3 linked regions of the Alloyangia pacifica genome follow. The protein of the gene in region 1 interacts with the protein of each later gene in a pairwise test. Links are inferred from orthologs where the notes say so. Each region holds a gene or a part of one and is shown on either strand. Other genes may lie near its edges.

The links.
Region 2: the proteins of rlmB (region 1) and tsaE interact in binary tests that used the Escherichia coli proteins (3 or more experiments, as listed by UniProt). The link is inferred for Alloyangia pacifica from one-to-one orthologs.
Region 3: the proteins of rlmB (region 1) and CEW88_RS06100 interact in binary tests that used the Escherichia coli proteins (3 or more experiments, as listed by UniProt). The link is inferred for Alloyangia pacifica from one-to-one orthologs.

The regions. Positions count from the first base shown.
Region 1 is NZ_CP022189.1:691,100-701,231, reverse strand. The notes cover bases 4,410-7,390. They hold rlmB (23S rRNA (guanosine(2251)-2'-O)-methyltransferase RlmB), read right to left. Parts: upstream 6,300-7,390; coding sequence 5,520-6,299; downstream 4,410-5,519. Other genes in these bases: CEW88_RS03350 (3-deoxy-D-manno-octulosonic acid transferase), read left to right, coding at 6,692-7,390; CEW88_RS03360 (hypothetical protein), read right to left, coding at 5,150-5,470; ribB (3,4-dihydroxy-2-butanone-4-phosphate synthase), read right to left, coding at 4,410-5,041. Outside these bases: CEW88_RS03390 (hypothetical protein), read left to right, coding at 1-1,273; CEW88_RS03385 (hypothetical protein), read left to right, coding at 1,270-2,010; CEW88_RS03380 (hypothetical protein), read right to left, coding at 2,331-2,642; transcription antitermination factor NusB, read right to left, coding at 2,887-3,369; CEW88_RS03370 (6,7-dimethyl-8-ribityllumazine synthase), read right to left, coding at 3,366-3,917; more of ribB, read right to left, coding at 3,920-4,409; more of CEW88_RS03350, read left to right, coding at 7,391-7,906; CEW88_RS03345 (NUDIX hydrolase), read left to right, coding at 7,942-8,409; CEW88_RS03340 (DUF1178 family protein), read left to right, coding at 8,470-8,919; CEW88_RS03335 (SDR family oxidoreductase), read left to right, coding at 8,930-9,574; CEW88_RS03330 (aspartate kinase), read left to right, coding at 9,787-10,132. UniProt on the Escherichia coli protein: Specifically methylates the ribose of guanosine 2251 in 23S rRNA.
Region 2 is NZ_CP022189.1:82,779-92,792, forward strand. What follows is about bases 3,079-5,941. They hold tsaE (tRNA (adenosine(37)-N6)-threonylcarbamoyltransferase complex ATPase subunit type 1 TsaE), read left to right. Parts: upstream 3,079-4,210; coding sequence 4,211-4,672; downstream 4,673-5,941. Other genes in these bases: CEW88_RS00345 (PAS-domain containing protein), read left to right, coding at 3,079-4,162; CEW88_RS00355 (aminoglycoside phosphotransferase family protein), read left to right, coding at 4,669-5,628; CEW88_RS00360 (nucleotidyltransferase family protein), read left to right, coding at 5,628-5,941. Also shown: CEW88_RS00330 (ActR/PrrA/RegA family redox response regulator transcription factor), read right to left, coding at 1-308; CEW88_RS00335 (SCO family protein), read right to left, coding at 386-1,021; sensor histidine kinase RegB, read left to right, coding at 1,164-2,552; more of CEW88_RS00345, read left to right, coding at 2,657-3,078; more of CEW88_RS00360, read left to right, coding at 5,942-6,302; double-strand break repair protein AddB, read left to right, coding at 6,295-9,225; double-strand break repair helicase AddA, read left to right, coding at 9,222-10,014. UniProt on the Escherichia coli protein: Required for the formation of a threonylcarbamoyl group on adenosine at position 37 (t(6)A37) in tRNAs that read codons beginning with adenine.
Region 3 is NZ_CP022189.1:1,267,267-1,272,194, forward strand. The notes cover bases 1-2,961. They hold CEW88_RS06100 (NAD(P)H-hydrate dehydratase), read left to right. Parts: upstream 1-683; coding sequence 684-2,240; downstream 2,241-2,961. Other genes in these bases: glnA (type I glutamate--ammonia ligase), read right to left, coding at 1-72; CEW88_RS06095 (P-II family nitrogen regulator), read right to left, coding at 173-511; CEW88_RS06110 (acyltransferase family protein), read left to right, coding at 2,671-2,961. Also shown: more of CEW88_RS06110, read left to right, coding at 2,962-3,747; CEW88_RS06115 (serine hydrolase domain-containing protein), read right to left, coding at 4,695-4,928. UniProt on the Escherichia coli protein: Bifunctional enzyme that catalyzes the epimerization of the S- and R-forms of NAD(P)HX and the dehydration of the S-form of NAD(P)HX at the expense of ADP, which is converted to AMP.

The sequences.
Region 1 (10,132 bases):
CCGTGGCATCCGCCACGCCCGCGAGCTCGAATCTCACCTCGGCTGGCTCGACACCTTCTCGGGCACTGCGCTCGGCGTGCTTTCGGTCGCCTCGGGCATCTACACCTATCTCGGCGTGTCCTCGCTGCTGGAAGAGGGCGGTGCCTTCACTGTCTTTGCCGCCATCGCTTATTCGGTGGCGGTTTCCGTGGGCATCTTCGTCTTTTGGTCCTACCTGATGCGGCTGTTTCCGGCGATGCGCTCGACCCGCTCGCGCGTCGGTCTGCTGGCGGCCATGGGGCTTGGCTCGCTGGCAATCATCGCCATGTCGTCCTGGCTGAACGCGGCGGCGCTGGCAGGCTCGGCCGCGGTCGAGCAGCACCTCGCGAAGACAGTGCAGGACTACCAGGGCGCCCTCGAACGCACCCATGAGATCGCGCTTACCGGACAGTCTCTGGAGCGTGACGTGGCGCGGGTGCGGCAGAGTTTCGAAGACCTCTCGGAGCAAGAGGCACAGGGTTCGCTCTCGGGCCTCGCCGGGCGCGGTGCGGTCTTCCGCGTGCTGCGCCAGAAGGCCGCGGAGCTCTCGGCGCTCGAAGCGCAGATCGCCGAGCAGACGCCGCTGGTGGACAGCGCCTTTGCCCAGGGCAACGCGATTCTGTCGCGTATGCGCGCGCTGACCGTCGAGCCCGGCCCCGTCGAGCCGCGCTCGGTGGAATTTTCCGAGGCCGCGGTGGAATTGCAGGGTCTCATCGCCCAGCTCCGCCAGCTGTCGGTCGCGCCGCTGGTCGAGAGGGCGGCGCAGGATCTGGCAGCCTCGGTGGTGCTGCCCGAACTCGACGGCCAGAGCGATGCCGACCGTGGCAGCCAACAGGCGACCATCACCTCGGTGCTCGACGTGCTGGCGCAGCGGGCGACAACGCTGGAGCGCGCCGCACAAAACGTGCTGGCGTTGCAGCCTGCCGCCGAAGTCACCTATACGCCGGTCTCCGCCGCCGACGCGGTGATCATGTACGCCCGCAACTTCGTGCCCTCCTGGGCCGGGGCCATCGCCATTGACCTACTTCCGGCGGTGCTGGTGCTGATCCTCGCCGTCACCCATGGCGCGATCCGCCATGGCCGCGAAGGCGCCGAGCTCGAGGACACGCTGACCCTCGCCGAGCTGCGCGCCGCGCTTCACGCCATGCGCGACGTCGAGACCACGCTGCACCCGGCACACCCGACCCCGGCGCCCGCCAGTGCCGCGGCCCACGAGTCCCCCGAGGTCTCCCGTTTTGCCGGGCGCACGCCATGAGGCATCTGACGGTCGCCCGCGCCCTCACCGGCGCGCTGATTCTGCAGGTCGCCCTTGGCGGCTTCCTAGTCTGGGGCGATCTGACAAGCAGCAACTTCTCCCTGCCCCGCTTCGGTCCCAGCGCGCCGCGCCTGTCGCAGCCGGTGGAGCCTGGCGACCAGCGCCGCACCTTCGCCCCGAACCGCGACCTGCCGCCGCTCTCGCCGCTACGCGATCCCGGCAAGCTGCCCAACCGGCTGACGCTGACCCAAGGCGATGGCGCGACCTGGCGGCTCGAAGGCACCATCGCCGAGGGCGATGCCGAGCGGATCATCTCCGCGCTCGACGAGGCACCCTCGCTGGACACGCTGATCCTGCAGAGCCCCGGAGGCTCGGTGCCCGACGCGCTGGCCATCGGGCGGCACGTGCGGCAGATGGGGCTCGAAACGCGCATGTTGGAGGGCGAATTCTGCTACTCCGCCTGCCCCTACCTTCTCGCCTCCGGCACAACCCGGGACATCGCCGAGGGCGCTTCGGTCGGGGTGCATCAGCACTATTTCGGTGAAAGCACAATCCTGCCCGCCTTTGTCGCGGTCGAGCAGATCCAGCGCGGCCAGGGCGAGGTGATGGAGTACCTCGAGGAAATGGGCATCGACCCCATGGTGCTGCGCCCCGCGCTGGCCACACCGGCCGATCAGATCTACATCCTGCTGCCCGAGGAACTGACCCGCTACAACTTCGTGACAGAAGAAAGCTAACGGAGCGCGGCTTGCCCCTTGTCGCGAGGGCCAGCTGCCACTATCTCCGGCTCAGGCGGGTTCTGACCTTTGCGTGCATGGTTGCATTCCGGTGGCCTTAAGCAATTCCGAGGGAGTTGGCTCTGTCCGGGCCCTGGTCCGGTTACCTGACGCCCACCTGTATATACAGGTCCTCGGGAATGAGATAACCCCACGGAAGGACCGGTTCCCGCCGCTTTTCCCCAGATGGCAGACAGCACCGACAGCGCACCCCGCCGCGCCCGCGCACGAAAAAAGCGCCCCGCGAGGAGGCGCTTCGAATCATTTCCGCCGTATTGCCTTCAGAGAAGGCGGCGCGGCTTTTGCTCGACAGGGATGCGGATCGGCATCGGCTCGAGCGCCATGCGTTTGCCCCCCGCGGGCCGCGAATGATCGCCCGACATGCGCATCACGGTCATCGCGAATTGCGCCCCGGCAAACACCAGACCATTGAAAAGCCACAGGAGAAACACTGCCAGCATGCCCGCGTCGGTATGGGTCACCAGGTGCTGCAGGTTGCCGACGTTCTGCCAGAGCAGCAACGCGACGAAGCCCGCCGACAGGCCGAAGCCGATCGCGCATTGGGTGATGTAGAGGCGGACGAGTTTCGGCATGTGACTCTCCTTTATCAGGCGGAACAAGCGTAGCGGACCCACGTCAAAGCACAAGACCCGCAGAATATTCCGCTCCGTCACAGCCAAATGTAGGGGGGCCAAAGCCAAACGCAAGCCGCGCTTCCGCCAGGGCAGCGGGGACCATCGCAGAAGGGCCGGTCACGACGCGCGCGACCGGCCCTTTCTTCCAGGTCCCAACAGTCCAGGGAGGCGCGGTGCGGAGAGCCCCTGCCTCTGCAGATCCTCAGAACGCCTCGGGCTTCGCCTCGCGCGCCATGTGGTCGAGCACCGCGTTGACGAATTGCACCTCGCGTCCGTCGGTGAAGAAGGCGCGGGCCACGTCGATGAACTCGGTGATCACCACTTTCGGCGGCGTGTCGAGTGCCACCATCTCGGCGCCGGCGGCGCGGAACAGCGCGCGCAGGATCGGGTCGATGCGGTCGATCGGCCATTTCGCCACCAGCGCGCGGTCGGTCATCTGGTCGATCTTGCCCTGCCAGTTGACCGCCTCGCCGACGATCTTGCCAAAGAGATCCACGTCCCCTTCCACCAGTTCCACGCCCTCTTCGACCTCCGCGCCGAAGCGGTAGTCGAGGAATTCACGCATCGTCTTCTCAGCCGTCGTGCCAGAAAGCTCCATCTGGTAGAGCGCCTGCACGGCGTAGAGCCGGGATGCGGATTTCATACGGCGTTTCTGATTGCCGGAAGGGGGGACCGGGGTCGTCATGCGCTATGCTTTCCTTTGGAAGCGCCCGCGATCTGGTATTCATCCTGGGCGGGCACGAATCCCACCCCCTTGCGGGCGCCGCCCCACCTACGGGTCAGCGCGACAAGATGCAAGGCTGCAGCCGCGGCTCCGCCTCCCTTGTTCTGGCCGGCCGATTCGGCCCGCACGCGCGCCTGCTCGTAGTTCTCGACCGTCAGGATGCCGTTGCCGATGCAGAGCCCCTGCAGGCCAAGCAGCGTCAGCCCGCGCGAGCTGTCGTTGCAGACCGTCTCGTAATGGGTGGTCTCGCCACGGATCACGCAGCCGAGCGCCACGTAGCCGTCGAAGTTCGACATGCGCTCGGCGATGCCGATCGCGGTCGGCACTTCCAGCGCGCCGGGGACCTCGACGATCTCGTGGAAGCCGCCCGCCGCCTCGATCTCGGCGATGGCACCGGCGATCAGCTCGTCGGCGATATCCTTGTAGTAGGGTGCCACGACGATGAGGATCTTCGCCGGCCTGTCGAACTCGGCGCGCGGCAGGGTGTAATGGGTTTCGTTCGAGGCCATCTTCACTCTCCGATCTTGCGGGTGCCCACGATCTCGAGCCCGTAGGCCTCGAGCCCGACAACGCGCGGGGTGGGCGAATTGGTCAGCAGCACCATCTTCGACAGGCCGAGCGACGAGAGAATCTGCGCCCCGAGCCCGTATTGACGCAGGGTGCGCGGAGAGACGTCGTCATGCAACTCAAGCTTCATCGACGTGTCGCGCAGCAACACGACCACGCCGCGCCCCTCATCGGCGACAGCCTTCATCGAGTCGCGGAACTCGTCCGAGCGCCCGCCATGTCCGGTGCCGATGATGTCGAGCATCGGATCGAGCGCATGCATCCGCACCAGCACCGGCTCGTCGCCGGAGATGTCGCCCTTGGTCAGCACAATGTGCTCGTCGCCGTGGGACTGGTCGGTGTAGATACGCATGTTCCAGTCGCCGCCGAATTCCGACCGGATCACCTCTTCGGAGCGCACGCGCACAAGGTTGTCGTGGCGGCGACGGTAGGCGATGAGATCCGAGATCGTGCCGATCTTCAGCCCGTGGCGCTGCGCGAAGGCGACCAGCTCGGGCAGGCGCGACATGGTGCCGTCCTCGTTCATGATCTCGCAGATCACGCCGGCGGGGTTCAGCCCTGCGAGCCGCGAGACGTCCACGGCGGCCTCGGTGTGGCCGGCGCGGACCAGCACGCCGCCATCCTTGGCGCGCAGCGGGAAGACGTGGCCCGGGGTGGCGATGTCCGCCGCGCCCTTCGAGGCGTCGATGGCCACGGCGACGGTCTTTGCCCGGTCGGCAGCCGAGATGCCGGTGGTCACGCCCTCGCGCGCCTCGATCGAGATGGTGAAGGCCGTCTCGTGGCGCGAGGAGTTGTTGACCGACATCAGGTGCAGGCCCAGCTCGTCGATGCGCTTCGAGGTCATCGACAGGCAGATCAGGCCCCGGCCATGGGTGGCCATGAAGTTGATCGCGTCGGGGGTCGCCCATTGCGCCGGGATCACGAGGTCGCCCTCGTTCTCGCGGTCCTCGTGGTCGACGAGGATGAACATCCGCCCGTTGCGGGCATCCTCGATGATCTCCTCGACCGAGGAAATCGCGTCTTTCCAGTTTTCTTCAACCGGTCCCGGGTTTTCGTAGTCCGCCATGTCGCCTCGCATTTCGTCCCCCGCCAAATAAGACAGGAGGGCAAGAAAGACTAGGCCGGTTTTTGTGCGCCACCGTGCGGCATCCTGTGCATGACTGGGCGCGCCGCTTCAGTCGAAGATGTCCTCGAGCAGATCAAAGATCCCCTTGGCCGCCCGTTGCGCCGGAGAGCGCCGTTTCTTGAGGTGCTTCTTCGCCATCTTGCGCGCGGCCTTCTCGGCCTTGCGCTGCGTTTTGGAGGGATGCGGCATCGGCCTCGCCTGCGCCGGGGCAGGACCGGTGGCGCAGCGCCCGGTATCGGACTTGAGGTTCTTGAGCTGGCGCAGCGGCGCCCCGCAGGAGGCGCAGCTGAGTTCGTGGCGCTGCGTGCCGCTCAGAACGAGCGCGGCGCGGCTTCCGCAGTAGCAACAGGTGGCAATCGTCTGGACCATGCCCCCGATATGGGCGCGCCGCCGCCCCGCCGCAAGTTCGCGCCCCGGATCAGGGCCTTGCGGCGTAGAGCGCCACTGCCGCCGCGTTTGACACGTTGAGCGAGCCGAAGCCGCGCGCGAAGTCGATTTTCACCAGCTGGTCGACAGTTTCCTTGGTGCGCTGGCGCAGCCCCGGCCCCTCGGCGCCCAACACCAGCGCCACGGCACGGTCGCGCCTGCCGTCCATCGCGGCGTCGATGCTGACCTCCGCCTCCCCGTCGAGGCCAAGAACGATGTAGCCCATCCCCTGCAGCGCCACGATGGTGTCGGCGAGGTTGCGCTCGCGCAGGTAGGGCTGGCGCTCGAGCGCACCAGACGCGGTCTTTGCCAGCGCGCCGGTCTCCGGGGCCGAGTGATGCAGCGTGCCGATCACCGCCTGCGCGCCGAAAACCTCGGCCGAGCGCAGGATTGCCCCGACGTTATGCGGATCGGTGACCCGGTCGAGAAGCACCAGACGGGGGGGCGTGTCGCCGTCTCCCAGCGCCACATCCTCGAGTCGGCCCCAGTTCAGCGGCTTCACTTCCAGTGCCGCCCCCTGGTGCACGGACTGCGGGTCAAGCGGCGCTCCGAACTTGCGAGGATCGTGGACCTCGGGCTCGATCCCGCCCGCTTCCAGCGCGTCTTCCAGCTTGGATTTTGCGTTTAGTGTCAAGATCAAGCGCAGCTTTTCGCGCTTGGGGTTCATCAGCGCATCACGCACCGCATGCAGGCCGAACAGCCAGACGGTCTCGGCCGCCTTGGCCTTCTTCCCCTGTTCCTTCTCGACCACCCATTTCGGTTTCTTGACCATGGCACGCGTCCTTTTTTCCTGAGCTTCGGTCTCTGCATCGCCCCGTGACGCGCTGCAAGATATTTTCCTGTTGACGACCCTTTTGAGTGCTTGTAGTCAGCGCCCCACGACGCCGGTCATACGGCGCCGGACGCCAGAGACTGGCGGAAAGTGGGCGACAGGCCGCAAGGTGTGGCAGGGGACTGTAACTCCCTCGCGGAGACGCACGCCTGGTTCGATTCCAGGGTCGCCCACCACTTTCCCTCTTCGGAAACATCTCCTTATATATCAATATATATATCAAGCTTCCGGCAGCGCGGCACCCCCGCGTGCCCGAGTGTTGCGGCGCTTGGCCCTTCGGCCTAAGTGCCGTTTTGATATAACGATCTTGCCCCGAGGACCCTGTCCCGCCAATGTTGCGCTACCGTCTGCTTCTGTCCCTTTTCGCGGCCATCGTGCTTGGCCGGGCCGCGCTCAAGCGCGACTGGGACGGGATTCGCGCGCGGCTAGGCCATGGCAAGGCGCAGCCCGGCGCGCATGTCTGGCTGCACGCTGCCTCGAACGGAGAGCTGGCCTCGGCGAAACCTGTGATCGAGGCGCTGCTCGCCGCCCGACCTGGGATGAAGCTGCTGGTCACCTGCAATTCCCAGTCGGGCGTTGCGCTGGCGCAAAGCTGGGGGCTCTGCGCGCGACTCGCACCGCTCGACCTCGCGCGGGCCTCGAAGCGCCTGCACCGGCGCTGGAACGTGACCAGCCATATCACCATGGAATCCGAACTCTGGCCGAACCGCCTGCTGAGCTGCCCCGGCCCGGTGCTGGTGCTGGGCGGACGGCTCACCGAGAGCACAGCCAAGGGCTGGCGCTTCTTCGGCGGACTGCAGGCACGGGTGTTGCACCGCGTCGCCTTCCTCTCGGCCCAGGATCCCGACTCGCGCGACCGTTTCGTCGCCGCCGGGCTGCCCAAGGCGGCGCAGGGGCCGGTGGTTGATCTCAAGGCTCTCTACACCCCTCCCGACCAGCACGACGCTGCGCTCGAGGCCGAATTTTCCCGCGCCCGCACCTGGCTCGCCGCCTCCACCCACGAGGGCGAGGACGAAACCGTGCTTGCAGCCCACGCCGCGGCGCGGAAGCAGGACCCCGGACTGCGGCTGATACTCGCCCCGCGCCACCCGCATCGGGCCGAGCAAATTACCCGGCTGGCCGCCGCGCAGGGGCTCAGCTGCGCGCGCCGCAGCCTCGGCGAGCCGCCGAGTGGCGCCGAGGTCTACCTGGCCGACACCCTGGGAGAGATGGCGCTCTTCTACCGCCTTGCGGGCCGGGTCTTCATCGCCGGCACGCTGACCGACCGCGGCGGCCACACGCCCTACGAGCCCGCGGCCTTTGGCGATGCGCTGACCCACGGCCCCGACGTGCGCAACTTCCGCGTGCCCTTTCGCCTGCTCGACGACGCCGGTGCCGCCCTTCCCATCGAGGACGCAGCGGGCCTTGCCGCCGCGCTGCTCTCGCTGACCGAGGAGAAGGCACAGCAGCGCGCAGGGGCCGCGGCCCGCGCGCTGCTCGCTCCGGAGGCATCGGCGGACGAACTTGTTTCCGAGCTGACACAACATATGGACGCAGCTGCCAAATAGGCGCATCCTCCTCTAAAAACGAGCAGGACAACAGGATGGGCGCTTCACTGGACATCGTTTCTCGCGGACCGGGCATCAGAACCCTGCCCAAGCGAACCCATGTGCAATATGCGGCGCTCTGCTACCGCGTCCGCGACGGCAAGGTGCAGATCCTCCTCATCACCAGCCGCGGCCGCAGACGCTGGACCCTGCCCAAGGGATGGCCGATGCAGGGCCGCAGCCCGGCCAAGGCCGCCGCGCGCGAGGCCTGGGAAGAAGCCGGGGTAAAGGGGCTCGTGGACGAGCTCTGCGTCGGCGGCTACAGCTACCAGAAGCGCAGTTCGAACCGGCCGCATATGGCATTGGTCTATCCACTCGAAGTGGTGGAGCTCGACAAGAAGTTTCCCGAGCGGCGCGAGCGCAAGCAACGTTGGGTCAGCCCGAAGCGTGCCGCCGAGATGGTCGATCACCCGGAACTGGCCAAGCTGCTCCTTGGCTTCCGCCCCTTTTCCCGCAAGCACTGACATCGGCTTGAACCTGCGCGGATTTTGACTAGGTAAAAGGGATCATTTCGGAACTGCCGCATGATCCAATACTCACTCAAATGCGCGGATGACCATCGCTTCGACAGTTGGTTCCAATCCGCCAGCGCCTTCGACAAGCTGCATGCCGCGGGCATGGTTGCCTGCGCCGTCTGCGGCACGCCAAAGGTGGAAAAGGTGCTCATGGCCCCGCGCGTGAACAGCGGCGCCGCGCGCCCCGAAAGCGCGCCGACCCCCGCCAAGGAAAAGCCCAACCTCTCCGAGCCCTCCTCGCCCGCCGAGCAGGCGCTGCGCGCGCTGCGCGAGCACGTCGAAAAGACCTCGGACTACGTTGGCCGCGATTTTGCCCGCGAGGCGCGCGCCATGCACAGCGGCGATGCTCCGCACCGCCCGATCTGGGGCGAAACCCGAGGCGACGAGGCCAAGGCCTTGATCGAGGACGGCGTGCCCGTGGCGCCCCTGCCCTTCATGCCGACACGAAAATCCAACTGAAAGACATGCCATGACCCTGCTGATCACCGGCGCGAACCGCGGCATAGGCGCGGCGCTCGTAAAGACACTCTCGGCGCGTGGGCACGAGGTGCTGGGCACGGCGCGACACACCCCCGGGCTGCTGCCGCTCGACGTGAGCGACCCGGCCTCGCCGAAGGCACTGGCCGAGCACCTCGGCGAGAGCAAGCTCGACGCGCTGATCTGCAACGCCGGGGTCTACCTCGACAAGCCGGAACCGCTCGACACCGGCTACCCGCCCGAGATGTGGGCCGAAATGTTCGCGGTCAATGTCACCGGGGTCTTCCTGACGGTGCAAGCGATGCTGCCGCTGCTGGAACGGGCCGAGACGCCGAAGATCATGATCATCTCCTCGCAGATGGGCTCGAACGCGCTGGCCAAGGGTAACGCGCTGATCTACCGCGCCAGCAAGGCCGCGGCGCTGAATCTCGGCACCAACCTTGCCGCCGCGCTGAAGCCGCGAGGCATCGCCGTGGGCATCTATCACCCCGGCTGGGTGAGCACCGAGATGGGGGGCAGCGGCGCCGAACTCACCCCCGAGCAATCCGCCGCCGGGCTCGCCGATCGGCTCGACGCGCTGAGCCTTGGGACCACGGGCTGCTTCGAAACCTGGGACGGCCGCGCGCACGCCTACTGAGCGCCCGGAGCGCCGCCGGACCCCGGCGGCCGCGCTCTCGCAAAGCCGCAAACGAAGAACCGCGAAGCCCCGGCGGCCCCATCTTTTCGAATATGCCAGAATGCTCCGGACCCACGCAGTGATCGCTCGCGGCGGGCGCGCAATCCCCTTGCGCAGCCCCGCCCCCCCAAGTAAAGCACCGCTGATTCAAAGGACCATGCCGGGGAGGCGCCATGCCCGTTCTCGTGATGAAATTCGGCGGCACCTCCGTCGCCACGCTTGACCGGATCCGCCGGGCCGCCAAACGCGTCGGCGTCGAAGTGGCCAAGGGCTACGACGTGATCGTCATCGTCTCGGCCATGTCGGGCGAGACCAACAAGCTCGTCGGCTACGTCGAGGAGACCTCGCCGCTGTTCGACGCGCGCGAATATGACGCCGTCGTCTCTTCGGGCGAGAACGTGACCGCCGGCCTGATGGCGTTGACGCTGCAGGAAATGGATATCCCCGCGCGCAGCTGGCAGGGCTGGCAGGTGCCTCTGCTGACCACCTCGGCGCATAGCGCCGCGCGGATCGAAGGCA
Region 2 (10,014 bases), 610 kb from region 1 along the record:
ACCGCGGCGACGGCGGTGGCGATGGCACCATAGCCGGTCAGCACGACGATGCGGCTGTCGGGGCGCCGCTCGCGGAGCACCTCGACCACGTCGAGCCCGTTGCCATCCTCAAGCCTCAGGTCGACCACGGCATAGGCCGGCGGACGCGCCTTGGCGATGGCAGTGCCGGCCGCGACCGACTCGGCAATCTCGACCTCGAAGCCGCGTTTTTCCATGGCCTTGGCCAGCCGCTTGAGGAAAGGCTCGTCGTCATCGACAAGCAGCAGCGAGCGATCGTCGCCCAGGTCGTCTTGTGTGAGTTCCGCCACGGAGGCCCCCGTCCTATGGACCGGCTTGAAGCGCCGTATGAGAAAATCTCTTATCCCGCCCGCGACATGCGGTCAAATCAAGCCGGCCCCATGCGATTGATGTAGCAGGTGGTACGCTCGGCCAGCTGCACCGGCGACACGTCGCGGCGGAAAAACTCGGCGAAGCCAAGGCCCGGCAGGACGAGGTAGGTAAAGGCCGAATGATCCACCGAGTAGAACTCGGGATCCTCGTCGTTCTTTTTGTAATAGGCGCGGTAGGCTTTCGCGGCCTGCGCGACCTGCGCCTCCGAGCCGGTCAGCCCGATCATCTTGTCGTGAATGTTCGCGGCATACTGCCCCATGACCTCGGGCGTGTCCCGCGCCGGATCGACCGAGATCATCATCGGCGTCGCCGAATAGCCGGCCTCGGCCAGCAGGTCGACCGCATCGGCGTTGCGGATATTGTCGAGCGGGCAGATGTCCGGGCAGAAGGTGTAGCCGAAATAAAGCAGCGTCGGCTCGGTGATCACATCGGCGTCGGTCACCGTCTCTCCCGAGGGGAGCACCAGCTCGAAGGGTCCGCCGATCGCCCCGGCCCCGCCAGCCACCACGCCTTCGCGGCAGTCGGCAAAGGGATCGTCCCCCCGGCCCCATTGGGTTGCCATCCAGATCCCGGCGGAAAGGGCGACGAGGCCGCCGGCGGCGACAATGGCGACAAGCGTGGCGGGTTTCATGGCGGGTTCCTTCCCGGGGATCGATCAGGCCGGCGCCGGGGCGAGGCGCATTGCAAATCCCCAACCCAAGCATGACACTCCCAGACCTAACGATTGCCCCCCGGGGCGCAAGCCAAGAAACCATGCGAAAGAAGACACCGGCATGAGCCCGACGGACCTGGTCCTGCCCTGGCAGGAAGAACGCAGCACCTTCATCCGGCTGCGCACGATGATCCTGCTGCGCTGGGTGGCCATCGTCGGCCAGATCGCCGCGCTTGTGGTGGCCCAATCGGTCTACGATCTGCAGCTGCCGCTCGGCCTGTGCTATCTCGCCGTCGGCATTTCGGTGATCGGCAACCTCGTCGCCAGCCTGATCTTCCCCGAGACCAAGCGCCTGTCGGAAGCCGAGAACTTCCTCATGGTGATGTTCGACCTCTTGCAGCTGTGCTTCCTGCTCTATCTCACCGGCGGGCTGCACAATCCCTTCTCTGTCATGGTGCTGGGGCCGGTGACCGTTTCGGCGGTGATGCTCTCGCTGCGCTCGACCATCGTGCTCAACGTCACTGCCTTCCTGCTGATCTCGGGCATGGTCTTTGCGCATGTGCCGCTGCACACGGTCGACGGGCAGGTGCTGCAGATTCCCGATCTCTTCGTCTTCGGCCAATGGGCGGCCATCGCCATCGCTCTGGTCTTCCTGTCGGTCTACGCCCGCCGGGTCACCACCGAGATGAACGCCATGTCAGATGCGCTCAACGCCACCCAGATGGCGCTGTCGCGGCAGCAGAAACTCAACGACCTGGGCGGCGTGGTGGCCGCGGCGGCGCATGAGCTGGGCACGCCTCTGGCAACCATCAAGCTGACCTCGGCCGAGCTCATCGAAGAGCTTGACGATCGCCCCGAACTGCAAGAGGACGCACGGCTGATCCGGACGCAGGCCGACCGCTGCCGCGACATCCTTCGCTCCATGGGCCGGGCGGGGAAGGACGATCTGCACCTGCGCACTGCCCCGCTCACCGAGGTGATCCGCGAGGCAGCCGAGCCGCACGAGAACCGCGGCAAGCACGTCAGCCTCGAGACGATCGGCGACACCGATCTGCCCATGCCGCAGATCCTGCGTCACCCAGAGGTGATCCACGGGCTGCGCAATCTCGTGCAGAATGCCGTCGATTTCGCCCGCAGCCGGGTCTGGATCGAGACCGGCTGGGATGCGCAAAGCGTCACCGTGCGGATCATCGACGACGGGCCGGGCTTCCCGCCGCATCTCATAGGCCGGATCGGCGATCCGATGATCCGCCGCCGCAAGACCGAGGCCGAACGCCGCGCCCGGCCCGAATACGAGGGCATGGGGCTGGGCCTTTTCATCGCCAAGACCTTGTTGGAGCGCTCCGGCGCCGAGTTGAGCTTCGCCAATGGCTCGGATCCGACCGCACCCGAGCCTCCGGGCACACGCCGGGGCGCGGTGGTCGAACTGGTCTGGCCGCGCGTGGCCATCGTCGCGCCCGAGACCGCGCCGGGCACCCCGCTCGGCGAGAATCCCGCCTTCGGCGCCTGACCTCACCCCTCTGCGCACCGCTCTTGATCGCTCGCTCAAAATTAACCGGCTATTAACCAGTAAGACCGTAATCTGGCCAAACGTCCAACGGAACGGAGGCCGGATTGGAGCTCACAATCGCGCTCGCCATCGGAGTCGGCGCTGGTATCGCGGCGTTTTTGGGAACCTACGGCTTGCGCTCGTCCCACGCATCGCCCGCCTCGGGGCGCGCGGACGAAAGCCCGAGTTGCCGCGACGACGAAACCGAAATTCTGATGATCGGCCAAAGGGTCGCCGACATTACCCGGGCAGCGCGAAACTTTCTCGAAACCGAGCCCGGCGACACGCCGGACTGGCCGTCGCTGCGGCCGCGGCTCGAGGTCTATTTCGGCCCGCTGCCCGAAACCCTGCCCGCCGAGCCAGCAAGCTTTTCCGCCGTCGGGGCATCCGGCGCCCGGCTGCTGGTCCGTCCAGAGGGCCCCGCGCTTCGGCTCTTGATCGAGGCCGAGCCCATGGCCGCGGGTGCGCGGCTCAAGCTGCAGTCCGAGTTGAACGAGCTGCCCCGCCTGCGCCGCGCCCTGGCCCTGGTGCCCTGCCCGATCTGGCAGACCGACGAGACGCAAAACGTGGTCTGGAGCAATGCCGCCTACGAAGACGCCTGCGCGCAGGTCGACGCTTCGCCCACTGGCCCCGCACCCTTCGATTTGGTCGCCCCCGACGGCAGCGACACGCGCCGCAGCCGGACCGCTCTTGGCGCGCGCGGCGAGGACAGCCGCTACTGGTACGAGGTGCAGTCCCATCGCAACCGCGACGGCTGGATGCATTTCGCCACGAATATCGACGCCATCATCCGGGCCGAGATAAACCAGCGCAGTTTCCTGCAGACCTTGACCCGTATCTTCGCGCATCTGCCCATCGGCCTCGCGGTCTTCGACCGCGATCACCGCCTGGTGCTGTTCAATCCCGCGCTGATCGACCTCACCGGCTTGCAAGCCGAATTCCTCAGCGCCCGCCCAAACGTCATGAGCGTCTTCGACTCGCTACGCGAAGGGCGCATGATGCCCGAGCCGAAAAACTACAAGGGTTGGCGCGAACACCTGACGGGGCTCATCGCCGCGGCCTCCTCCGATCTCTACATCGAGACATGGGAGCTGCCCGCGGGCCTGACCTACAGGATCACGGGGCGGCCGCATCCAGATGCCGGGATCGCCTTTCTGTTCGAGGACATCAGCTCCGAAATCACCCTCACCCGGCGCTTTCGGCAAGAGCTGGACCAGGCCCATTCGGTGCTCGACAGCCTCGAGGAGGCCGTGGCGGTCTTCTCACCCCAGGGGGTTCTCAGCTCCTGCAACGAAGCTTATCGCGGGCTCTGGGGCAGTGATCCCGACACCTGCGTGGCCGATCTGTCGGTGAGCGAGGCCACCGCCTCCTGGCAGGACGCCTGCGCCCCCAGCCCGATCTGGGGTGACATCCGCGACTTCGTGCTGAGCCTTGGCGACCGCGCCGCCTGGGAGGCGCCGCTGCTCTTGCGGGACGGCCGGCCGCTCATGTGCAAGGTCAGCCCGATGACCGGCGGCGCGACGCTCTTGCGCTTCAGTCACGATCCCCGGATGGCGAACGTCCCCGGCTGACACCCCGATGCCGCTTGCGCGTGCGGGCGGGGATTGTATCTTCCCGCCATGACGACGCGCGCCCTGTCCCTGCCCTCTCCAGACGCCACCGGTGCGCTGGCCGCCACGCTCGCCCCGCGCCTGCGCCCCGGCGACGTGCTGCTGCTGATCGGCGGCATCGGGGCGGGCAAGACCCATTTCGCCCGCTGCCTGATCCAGTCGCTGATGGACGAGCCCGAGGACGTGCCTTCGCCCACCTTCACGCTGGTGCAGGTCTACGACGTGCCCACGGGCGAGCTCTGGCACAGCGACCTCTACCGCCTCTCGGACCCTGACCAGGTGGTTGAGCTGGGGCTGACCGAGGCCTTCGACGAGGCGATCTGCCTGGTGGAATGGCCCGACCGGCTGCAGGACCTGACGCCCGCCGCCGCGCTGAGCCTCAGCTTCGAGGTCACCGGCGACGAGACCCGGCAGGTCACGCTCGACTGGCAGGACGCGCGCTGGGACAGCCGCCTGGAGGGGCTCTGGTGAAAGATTTTCTGCTCAATGCGGGCTGGGGCGATGCCGAGGCGCATCCGCTCGCCGGCGACGCCTCGTCGCGCCGCTATACCCGGCTGACCCGCGGCGCCGAGAGCGCCATCCTCATGGACGACCCCGAGGGCGACGTGGCGCTCTTTGCCCGGCTCGCACGGCACCTGCTGTCGATCGATCTCAGCGCCCCGCGGGTGCTGGCGGAAGCGCCGGGGAAGCTGCTTCTGGAAGACCTCGGCGACGGGCTCGTCGCGCGACTCTGCACCGATGCAGAGACCGAAAAGCGGCTCTATCTCGTGGCGACCGACGCGCTCATCGCCCTGCACCGCCACGCCCCGCCCGAGGACCTGCCGCTGGCCGACGCGGCGCACCTGTCGCGGATCACCGGCCTCGTCTTCGACGCCTATTGTCCCGGCAGCGGCGCACGCCACGACCCCGAGGCGCGAGACAGGGTCATCGCGGCGCTGCACGATCTGATCGCCGAGCACGCCCCCGAGACCGACGTGATGATCCTGCGCGACTATCACGCCGAGAACATCCTCTGGCTGCCCGAACGCGGAGGCGCCGCGCGCGCCGGTCTGCTCGACTTCCAGGATGCCCTCAAAGGCCCGCGCGCCTATGACTTGATCTCGTTGATCCGGGACGCCCGGCGGGATGTCTCCAAGGCGACTGCCGAGGGCTGCATCAGGCACTATCTCGCGGAAACCGGCGCCGAGGAGGCCCGTTTCCGCAGCGCGCTCGCCGTGCTCGGCGTGCAGCGCAGCCTGCGCATTCTCGGCATCTTCGCCTCGCTCGCCAAGACCCGCGACAAGCCGCAGTACATCGACCTGATTCCGCGCGTCTGGAACAACCTGCAGACCGACCTCGCCCATCCGGCTTTGACCGAGTTGCGCGCCCTGCTCGAGCCGGCCCTGCCCGCGCCCACGCCGCAGACCCTTGAAAGGCTGAAATCCTGATGCCCCACGCCGTGATGCTCTTTGCCGCGGGTTTCGGCACGCGCATGGGCGCGCTTACCGCCGACCGCCCCAAGCCGCTGATCGAAGTCGCCGGAAAGCCGCTGCTCGACCATGCGCTGGAACTGACGGCGGGCCTGCCCACGCGCGTCGTGAATGCCCATTACCGCGCCGAGCAGGTCGCCGCGCATCTCGACCGCAGCGGGGTCGTGGTCTCGGTCGAGCAGCCGCAGATCCTCGACACCGGCGGCGGGCTGCGCCACGCGCTGCCGCTCTTGGGGCCCGAGCCGGTCTACACGCTCAACACCGATGCCGTCTGGGCCGGGCCGAACCCGCTGCACCTGCTCGCCGAGGCCTGGGACCCCGCCCGCATGGACGCGCTGCTGCTCTGCGTGCCGCTGACCAATGCCGTGGGCCGCAAGGGCGCCGGAGACTTCACCCTCGAAGGCGATGGTCAACTGCGCTGGAAGGGTGATCAGGTCTACACCGGCGCACAGATCCTCAAGACCGAGCTTCTGGCCGAGATCCCCGACGACGCCTTCTCGCTGCGGCTGCTGTGGCAGCGGATGGGCGATCAGGGCCGCCTCTATGGGACCAGCTACCCCGGCCACTGGGCCGATGTCGGCCACCCCGAGGGGATCCTCCTCGCCGAAGAGATGCTGGCGCGCCATGTTTGAGCCCTCCGGCACGCCCCGCATCTTTGGCCTCGCCCCCGGCGTCGACTTCCCCGCCGCGCTGGTCGCGGGGCTGCGCGCGCGCATGGCGGGCCGCCCGCCCGAGGAAATGGCCAGGGTCGAGCTGATCCTCAACACCAGCCGCATGGCGCGGCGGGTGAAGGCGATCTTCGATACCGGCCCCGCAATCCTGCTGCCGCGCATCCGGCTGCTCACCGACATGGCCGACCCCGCCGCGCTGCGCGACCTGCCCGCGCCGGTGCCGCCGCTGCGCCGCAGGCTCGAACTCACCGGATTGGTGTCGAAACTGCTCTACGCCCAGCCCGACCTTGCCCCCCGCGCGGCGCTCTTCGATCTGGCCGACAGCCTCGCCACGCTGATGGACGAGATGCAGGACGAAGGCGTGTCGCCAGACCAGATCGCCGCGCTCGACGTCAGCGACGAGTCGGGCCACTGGCAGCGCGCGCTCAGCTTCCTCGGCATCGTGCAGCGCTACTTCGAGCAGGGCGAGGAAGCGCCGGACCGCACCGCCTTCCAGCGCCATGCGCTGGACGAGAAGCTGAAGAGCTGGGAGGCCGCACCGCCGACCCATCCGATCATCGTCGCCGGCTCCACCGGCTCGCGCGGCGGCGCCTACAAGCTGATGTGCGCGGTCTCGCGCCTGCCGCAGGGCGCGGTGGTGCTGCCCGGCTTCGACTTCGACACGCCCGGCCCGGTCTGGGGCGGCCTGAGCGACGCGCTCTCGGCCGAGGACCATCCGCAGTTTCGCTTCGCCAAGCTGCTGCTCGACCTCGCGCTCGACCCGATGCGCGTGCCGCATTGGCACGAACAGACACCGCCCAGCGCGGCGCGCAACCGGCTGGTCTCGCTCGCGTTGCGCCCGGCGCCGGTTACCGACCAGTGGCGCTCCGAAGGCGTGCATCTGCCCGATCTGACCGAAGCGACGGAAAAGCTGACGCTGGTCGAGGCCAACTCCAAGCGCGAAGAGGCGATGGCCATCGCCCTGCGCCTGCGGCAGGCGGCGCAGGACGGCACCACCGCGGCGCTGATCACCCCCGACCGGATGCTGACCCGGCAGGTGACCGCGGCGCTGGACCGCTGGGACATCGTGCCCGACGACAGCGCCGGCATCCCGCTGCAGCTGACCCCGCCGGGGCGGTTTCTGCGGCAGGTGGCGGCGCTATTCCAGCGCGATCTGACCGCCGAGAGCCTGCTGTCGCTGCTCAAGCACCCGCTGACCCACAGCGGCTCGGAGCGGAACAACCACCTGCGCGCCACCCGCGAACTGGAACTGCACATCCGCAAGAAGAGCTGGCCCTTCCCGCAAGCCGAGCTGATCGAGGCGTGGGGCGAGGCCGCCGGTTTCCCCGACTGGGCGACCTGGGTCGCCGAGACGTTCTGCCAGCCACCGCTATACGGCACGCGCGCGTTGAGCGACTGGCTGATGATTCACGTGGAACGGGCTGAGGCCATCGCCGCCGGTCCCGAGATGGGCGAGTCGGAGCTCTGGAAGGAAGGCGCGGGGCGCAAGGCAAGGCAGGTGGTGACCGAGCTCGAGGGCGAGGCCAGCCACGGCACCGACCTCGACGCGCGCGATTACGCCGACCTTTTCGGCGCGATCCTTGCCAAGGGTGAGGTGCGCGATCGCGACGCGCCGCACCCGCATATCCTGATCTGGGGCACACTCGAGGCCCGCGTCATGGGCGCCGAGCTGCTGATCCTCGGCGGGCTGAACGAGGGCAGCTGGCCGGAGATCCCCGGTGCAGATCCGTGGCTGAACCGCAGGATGCGCCACAAGGCGGGACTGCGCCTGCCCGAGCGCAATATCGGCCTTGCCGCGCATGACTTCCAGCAGGCGGTCGCCGCCGAAGAGGTCTGGCTCACCCGCGCGCTGAAGTCCGACGACGCCGAGACGGTTCCCGCGCGCTGGGTGAACCGACTGATGAACCTGATGAACGGCCTGCCCGCGAAGCAGGGGCCCGAGGCGCTGAAGGCGATGCAGGCGCGCGGCCGTCACTGGCTGGCGCTGGCGCGGCAGGTTGAGGCCCCGATCAAGGCGCCCTCTGCCGCCCGTCCTTCGCCGGTGCCGCCCGTCGCGGCGCGGCCGAGGCAGCTCTCGGTCACCGAGATCAAGACGCTGATCCGCGACCCCTATGCCATCTACGCCAAGCGCGTGCTGCGGCTGCGCCCGCTCAACCCGCTGCAACGCGCCCCGGATGCGCTGCTGCGCGGCATCCTCATCCACCGTGTGTTCGAGAAATTTGTGCGCGAAACCGTCTCTGATCCGGGGCTTTTGACCCCCGAGGCCCTGCGCGCCAAGGCGGCCGAGGTGATCGGCGATCCCGAGGTGCTGCCCTTCCCGGTGACCCGCCACGTCTGGCAATCGCGCATCGCCCGCATCGCCGACTGGTTCACCCGGACCGAGTCTGAACGGCAAAGTCTGGCCCGCCCCGTGCATTTCGAAACCAGCGGCTCCAGCGACATTGCCGCGCTCGGCTTTACCCTCAAGGGCACCGCCGACCGGATCGACATCGACGAGAAGGGCAATGCGCACCTCTACGACTACAAGACCGGCGCTGCCCCCACTGCCAAGCAGCAAAAGAATTTCGACAAGCAGCTGCTGCTCGAGGCGGCGATGGTCGAACGCGGCGCCTTTCCGAACCTGCACCCGCGCCATGCCGCGCGCGCCGTCTTCGTCTCGGTCTCGACAAACCCTGCCGAGGTCGAGGCCCCGCTCGACGAGGTGCCGCCTGCCAAGGTCTGGAGCCAGTTCGAGACCCTGATGACCCGCTGGTTCGAGCCGGAGCGCGGCTATACCGCCCGCGCCGCCATGCTCAGCGAGACCGATTTTTCCGACTACGATCATCTCTCGCGCTTCGGCGAATGGGACGTGATCGACGCCGCCGAACGGGAGACGCTGGAATGAGCCGCAACGAGGCCAGCGAAAAGCAGGTCGAAGCCGCCCGCCCGGATACCTCCACATGGCTTGCCGCCAACGCCGGTTCGGGCAAGACCCGCGTGCTGACCGACCGGGTGGCGCGGCTGCTGCTCGACGAGGTGCTGCCCGAGCATATCCTGTGCCTGACCTACACCAAGGCCGCCGCCACCGAGATGCAGAACAGGCTGTTCAAGCGACTCGGCGCCTGGTCGATGCTCGACGACGACCAGCTCATCGCCGAACTGCGCCAGCTCGGCCTTGATGGCGCGCTGCCGCCCGCGCGGCTGCGGCAGGCGCGCACGCTCTTTGCCCGCGCCATCGAGACCCCCGGCGGCCTGCGCATCCAGACCATCCACTCGTTCTGTGCGAGCCTGTTGCGGCGCTTTCCGCTCGAAGCCGGGGTGTCGCCACAGTTCACCGAGATGGAGGACCGCTCCGCCGAAATGCTGCGCGCCGAGGTGCTCGAACGCATGGCCGAGGGGCGCGACGCCTGGCTGGTCGAGGCCATGGCCCCCTTCCTCGGCGAACAGCCCGAGGCGCTTTTGGCCGAACTTTGCGGGCGCAAGGCGGCCTTCCTGCCACCGCGCAGCCCCGAGGACATCCGCGCGCTCTATGGGTTGCCCGGCGACATGGACGAGGACGCGGTTCTGGCCGAGGTCTTCCTCGGCAGCGAGAGCGATCTCATAGCCCGGGTGATCCCGGTGCTGCAGGCTGGCAAGAGCACCGATCAGGGCGCCGCGAAGAAGCTCGCGCGCTTCACCGGGCCGGACATGGCCG
Region 3 (4,928 bases), 570 kb from region 1 along the record:
GTCGGTAAAGCGGATGTCGACGTAGGCTACGTCCTCATCCTTAATAAGCTTGAGAACTGCGTCCTTGCTCATTCCCTTCTTCCCTTTCTGTACTTGGGTCCGGTGTGTTCTGATGGTTTCAGCTCGCCGCGCGTCCGGTGGCGCGCGGGAGATGACGCAGGGCGGTTTCGACTCAGAGCGCGTCGGAGCCGGATTCGCCGGTGCGGATACGGATGGCCTGCTCGATGGGGCTGACGAAGATCTTGCCGTCACCGATCTTGTCGGTTTTCGCGGCAGAGATGATCGCCTCGATCGCGGCGTCGACCTGATCGTCGTCCAAGACGACTTCGATCTTCACCTTCGGAAGAAAATCAACCACATACTCCGCGCCCCGGTAGAGCTCGGTGTGGCCTTTCTGACGACCGAAACCTTTCACTTCGAGCACGGAGAGGCCTTGGATGCCTGCGTCCTGCAACGCTTCCTTAACCTCGTCGAGCTTGAACGGCTTGATGATCGCCTCGACCTTCTTCATGGCCCTGTCTCCTCGTTTTCCCGTGTCGGACCCTGCCAGACCACTTCTCATCGACCGCGACAATCGGATAGGGTTTCCGGGCAAGGAAATATGAGGCGATTTTTGGCATGTGGTTATTTTTTGCGCAAGTCGCTTGTGAAATGAGCAGAATTGAATCGCGCATGAGCGCCGCATGAGCGTCCTTTTGACGGCTGCACAAATGCGCAGCGCCGAGCGGACAGGAATGGCCCGCGGGGCTGGCAGTGGCGCCGATCTGATGGAGCGGGCGGGGCAGGGCGTGGTCGCGGCGCTGCTGGCAAGATGGCCCCAGCTTGCCATTGCTCCTGCACATGCGCTGGTGCTCTGCGGACCGGGCAACAACGGCGGCGACGGCTTCGTCATCGCGCGGCTTCTGGCCGGGCTCGGCTGGCAGGTGGAGGTCTTTCTGCTGGGCGATGCCGAGCGCCTGCCGCCGGATGCGCGGCTCAACCACGACCGCTGGTCGGCGCTCGGTCCGGTGGGCCGGCTGCCCTTCGACGCGCCGCCCGTGGCCGCCGGACCCAAGGGGGTTCTGATCGACGCGCTCTTCGGCACGGGGCTCACCCGCGGGCTCGGACCGGAGGTGGCGCAGGTATTCTCCTGTTTGGACGCGCCGGGATTCGCTGGCTGGCAGCGGGTGGCGGTGGATCTGCCCTCGGGGCTCTGCGCGGATTCCGGGCGGCGCATCGGCGGTGACGATGCCGCGGTCTTCGGCGCGGACCTCACGGTCAGTTTCCACGCCGCCAAGCTGGGGCATTACCTTGGGGAGGGGCCCGCGCTCTGCGGCGCGCTGGAGGTGGCAGAGATCGGCCTGCCGGACGGGCTGGTGGCAGATCCCGCGGCGCTGATCGAGGCGCCGACCTTCCCGCTCGCCAAGCGCGCAGGGCATAAGTACGGACATGGTCACGCGCTGGTGCTGGGGGGCGGCTTCGGGCGTACCGGCGCCGCGCGTCTGGCCGCGCGTGCGGCACTGCGGATCGGCGCGGGGCTGGTGACGCTCGCCGTGCCGGGCGCGGCGCAGATGGAGGTCGCGGCGCAGATCACCGCGCTGATGCTGCGCCGGGTGGAGGCGGGGGAAGACCTCAGCGCAGTCCTCGAGGACGGGCGTCTCAACGCGCTCTGCCTCGGGCCCGGCCTTGGGATCGAGCGCGCGCGCGACCTGGTGCCCGTCGCGCTTGCGGCAGGCCGGGCGACCGTGCTGGATGCGGACGCGCTGAGCGCCTATTCGGACGCCCCCGAAACGCTCTTTTCCCAGTTGCATCCGGCCGTCGTTCTCACCCCGCATGATGGCGAGTTTGCCAGGCTCTTCCCGGACCTTGCCGCGCGCCTGTCTGCGCCTGCGCAGCATGGGCCGGCCTTTTCGCGGGTCGATGCGGCGCGGGCGGCGGCAGAGCGGGCGGGCTGCACCCTGCTCTTGAAGGGCCCGGACACGGTGATCGCCGCTCCGGGAGGTCCGGCTTCGGTCCATGCCGCGGCCTATGGGCGGGCCGCCCCCTGGCTCGCCACCGCCGGGGCCGGCGATGTGCTGGCCGGGCTGACCTGCGGGCTCCTGGCGCGGGGCGCCGCGCCGCTGCAGGCCGCGCAGACCGCCGCCTTCGTGCATGTCGAAGCGGCGCGCCACTTCGGTCCCGGGCTGATCGCCGAGGATCTTGCCGAGGCGCTCCCGTCCGTCCTGCGCGATCTGGGGGCTGGGGGCGCTCCCCCGCCCTAGCGGGCCCCGCATAAAAATGACCGTAGGGGCGCCGCAAGCCTCGGGGCGATTTTTCCTCTCGCGTCGCCCGAGGCACTTTGTTAGATATCCAGCCGATCCGGGTGCCGCGCGCACCTGCGTGCGGGTGTGGCGAAATTGGTAGACGCACCAGATTTAGGTTCTGGCGCCGCAAGGCGTGGGGGTTCAAGTCCCTTCACCCGCACCATTTTTCTCGACCTTCAGGCATGAGCGGCCAGCGTGACGGCTCTGTGGATCATCTCCGCAGGTGTCGGGTGGCGCGTTAAGAAAATATTCTTCTTCCTTCTGCCAAAGATGGATCCGGCGGTGTTCGATATCGGCGGCAGGTGCATTTGCGCCGTCCGGCGGGCGCAGGGATCCGGGGCTTGTGGCAGTCCACGCCGCGCTTTGGTGCCCACCGCCCGGCGATCGAATGGCGAAAGAGGTTTATGTGTTACGACAGAGGATCCCAACGATCGCCGACCGCGCTGCGGGCCGCGACAACAACTTCAATCTCCTGAGGATGTTGGCCGCGATCGGGGTGCTCATTTCGCATGCCTATCCGATCAGCCTCGGCCCCGGCGCCGAAGAGCCCCTGGCGCTCGCGCTGAGAGGGTGGTCCTTGGGCAGCCTCTGCGTGATGATCTTCTTTGCGATCTCAGGGTTCTTTATCGCGCGCAGTTTTGCCACGAAGGCGTCGGTCAGCGATTTCCTGCGGGCCCGGGCGCTGCGGCTCTTTCCGGCGCTGATTGTGGTGCTGGCCCTGACGGTTCTTGCTTGCGCAGGGCTGAGCCAGGTTCCGGTCGACGTCTACCTGGCTGCCACGCCGGGCTATGTCCTGCGCAACTTGACGCTGGTCTTCCCTCACTATGACTTGCCGGGCGTCTTCGTGGCCAATCCCTACGGGCCGGCAATCAACGGCTCGCTCTGGACGCTCAACTACGAAGTCCTGTGCTACCTCGGAGTCGTCTTCTGTGGCCTTCTGGGGCTGCTCGTGCGCCCGGGTCTGTTCGGCCTCGCATGCGTCAGCCTCAGCGTGGCCTGGGCCGTGACCGAGGCGAGTGACCTGCATCCACGTCTGGCGGCGCTGGCGAAACTGGCGCTGCCCTTCGCCGCCGGAATGTCGCTATGGGTCTATCGCGAGAAAATTCCGCTTTCGCCGTGGCACGCAGCATTCGGCGGCGTGATCGCCGCGGCGTCCTGGTCGACGCCGCTGTTCCACCCGCTTCTCATCTTGGCGGTGAGCTATGCGATCTTCGTCCTTGGCTACGCGCGGCTGCCATGCCTTCAGATCTACAACCGCCTTGGGGACTATTCCTATGGAACCTATCTCTACGCCTTCCCGGTGCAGCAGTTCCTGGCCTGGGCGGGCCTAACGTGGCCGCTCTGGAACATGGCCTGTGCGCTGCCCATTACGCTCGTCCTTGCGGCGTTGTCTTGGCACCTGATCGAGGCGCCGGCGTTGCGGTGGAAAGGAGGCGCGTCGCGGCGGCTGGCCGCAGCGGGCTGAGGGCCGGGTTTGCCGCGGAGAATCTGTGATCTTGGATCCGGCCAGCGGGGAGACTCCCTTCCGGATCAGAATCGGTGTGTTCGGAGTCAGCGCAGGTCTTGCCTGCTTTGCGAGCGCAGAGCAGGTGGCGGCCTATGCAGAGGCCAAAGCGCCGCCACATCATCTAGTCCTTCGACTTTCCCACGATTGATTCTCGTAGAAATCTCGGCAACCGAGAGGTGAGAACGCTGGACGGAATCACCTACATGACCCAACGTCACATTTGGTCCGTGAGTGGGCTGACATGCCTGACGATCCTGCGGTGCAAAGAGCCGGAATTTCCCGGTGCCGAAGGGGAGGGCGTTACATATACAAAAGTCCTTTTTTAATACCAGTTGCCCCGGGTTTGGAAAATCTTTCCATTTTCCGGGGCTTTTGGTTGGGTCGCTTCCAAGACGAGCTTCAGCTCGGCGGGCCGCCCATCATTCCGCGCTTGGTGACGCTGCGCGGTTCCCGCGAGTTCACCGCAAAGGCCCAGAGTGGTCGCCCGACCCGGCGAAAGATTCAGACCAAGGGGATTTGCTTCATGGGTTTGCCACCATCGGCATGGAAGGCGTCAGGCACAGGCTTTCCTTGGAGTGTGACCTCCGCGACGCTGGCTGCGCTTGCCTTGCTGCCTCGGGAAAAAGACCGGGTGGCGACGTCATCTGGCGGGGGAGGATACCGATAGCTGGCTGGCGTTCGGGCTAGCTCGCTGTCTTGGAGGATGAATAGCCTCCCCTCGGGCGCGGAGCAAGAGGCAAAGCGGAAAAATATCAGGAAATCATATAGTTGATAGTTTTCATCGGGTTCGTTCGGTTGGGGCGCTCCCGGCAATCTCGGGTCTTGGCCCTCCGCGAAGCGCGACCGGATCTGGCGGCTTGTCAAGGACGTGCGCGTCCACGCGCCGCTTGGATCTCGACCGGCCGTCACGCGCAAACGTGGTGCACGGCTGCGCTTTCCGCGACGCCTTCTGCCGCGCCCCCGGCAAAGCTTGCGACGGTCACTGGCGGCTTCGCGTCCGGGAAGTGGTAGACTGCGTTGACGCAGAAGGGACCGCTGCCGGAATGGCCGAGCGCCCGCCCGACAGCGCCGGTCCTTCCGGTCATCAGCCCGAGCGAATATCCGCAATCGGTCCAGGGACGCCCGTCGAGCGCGCCGCC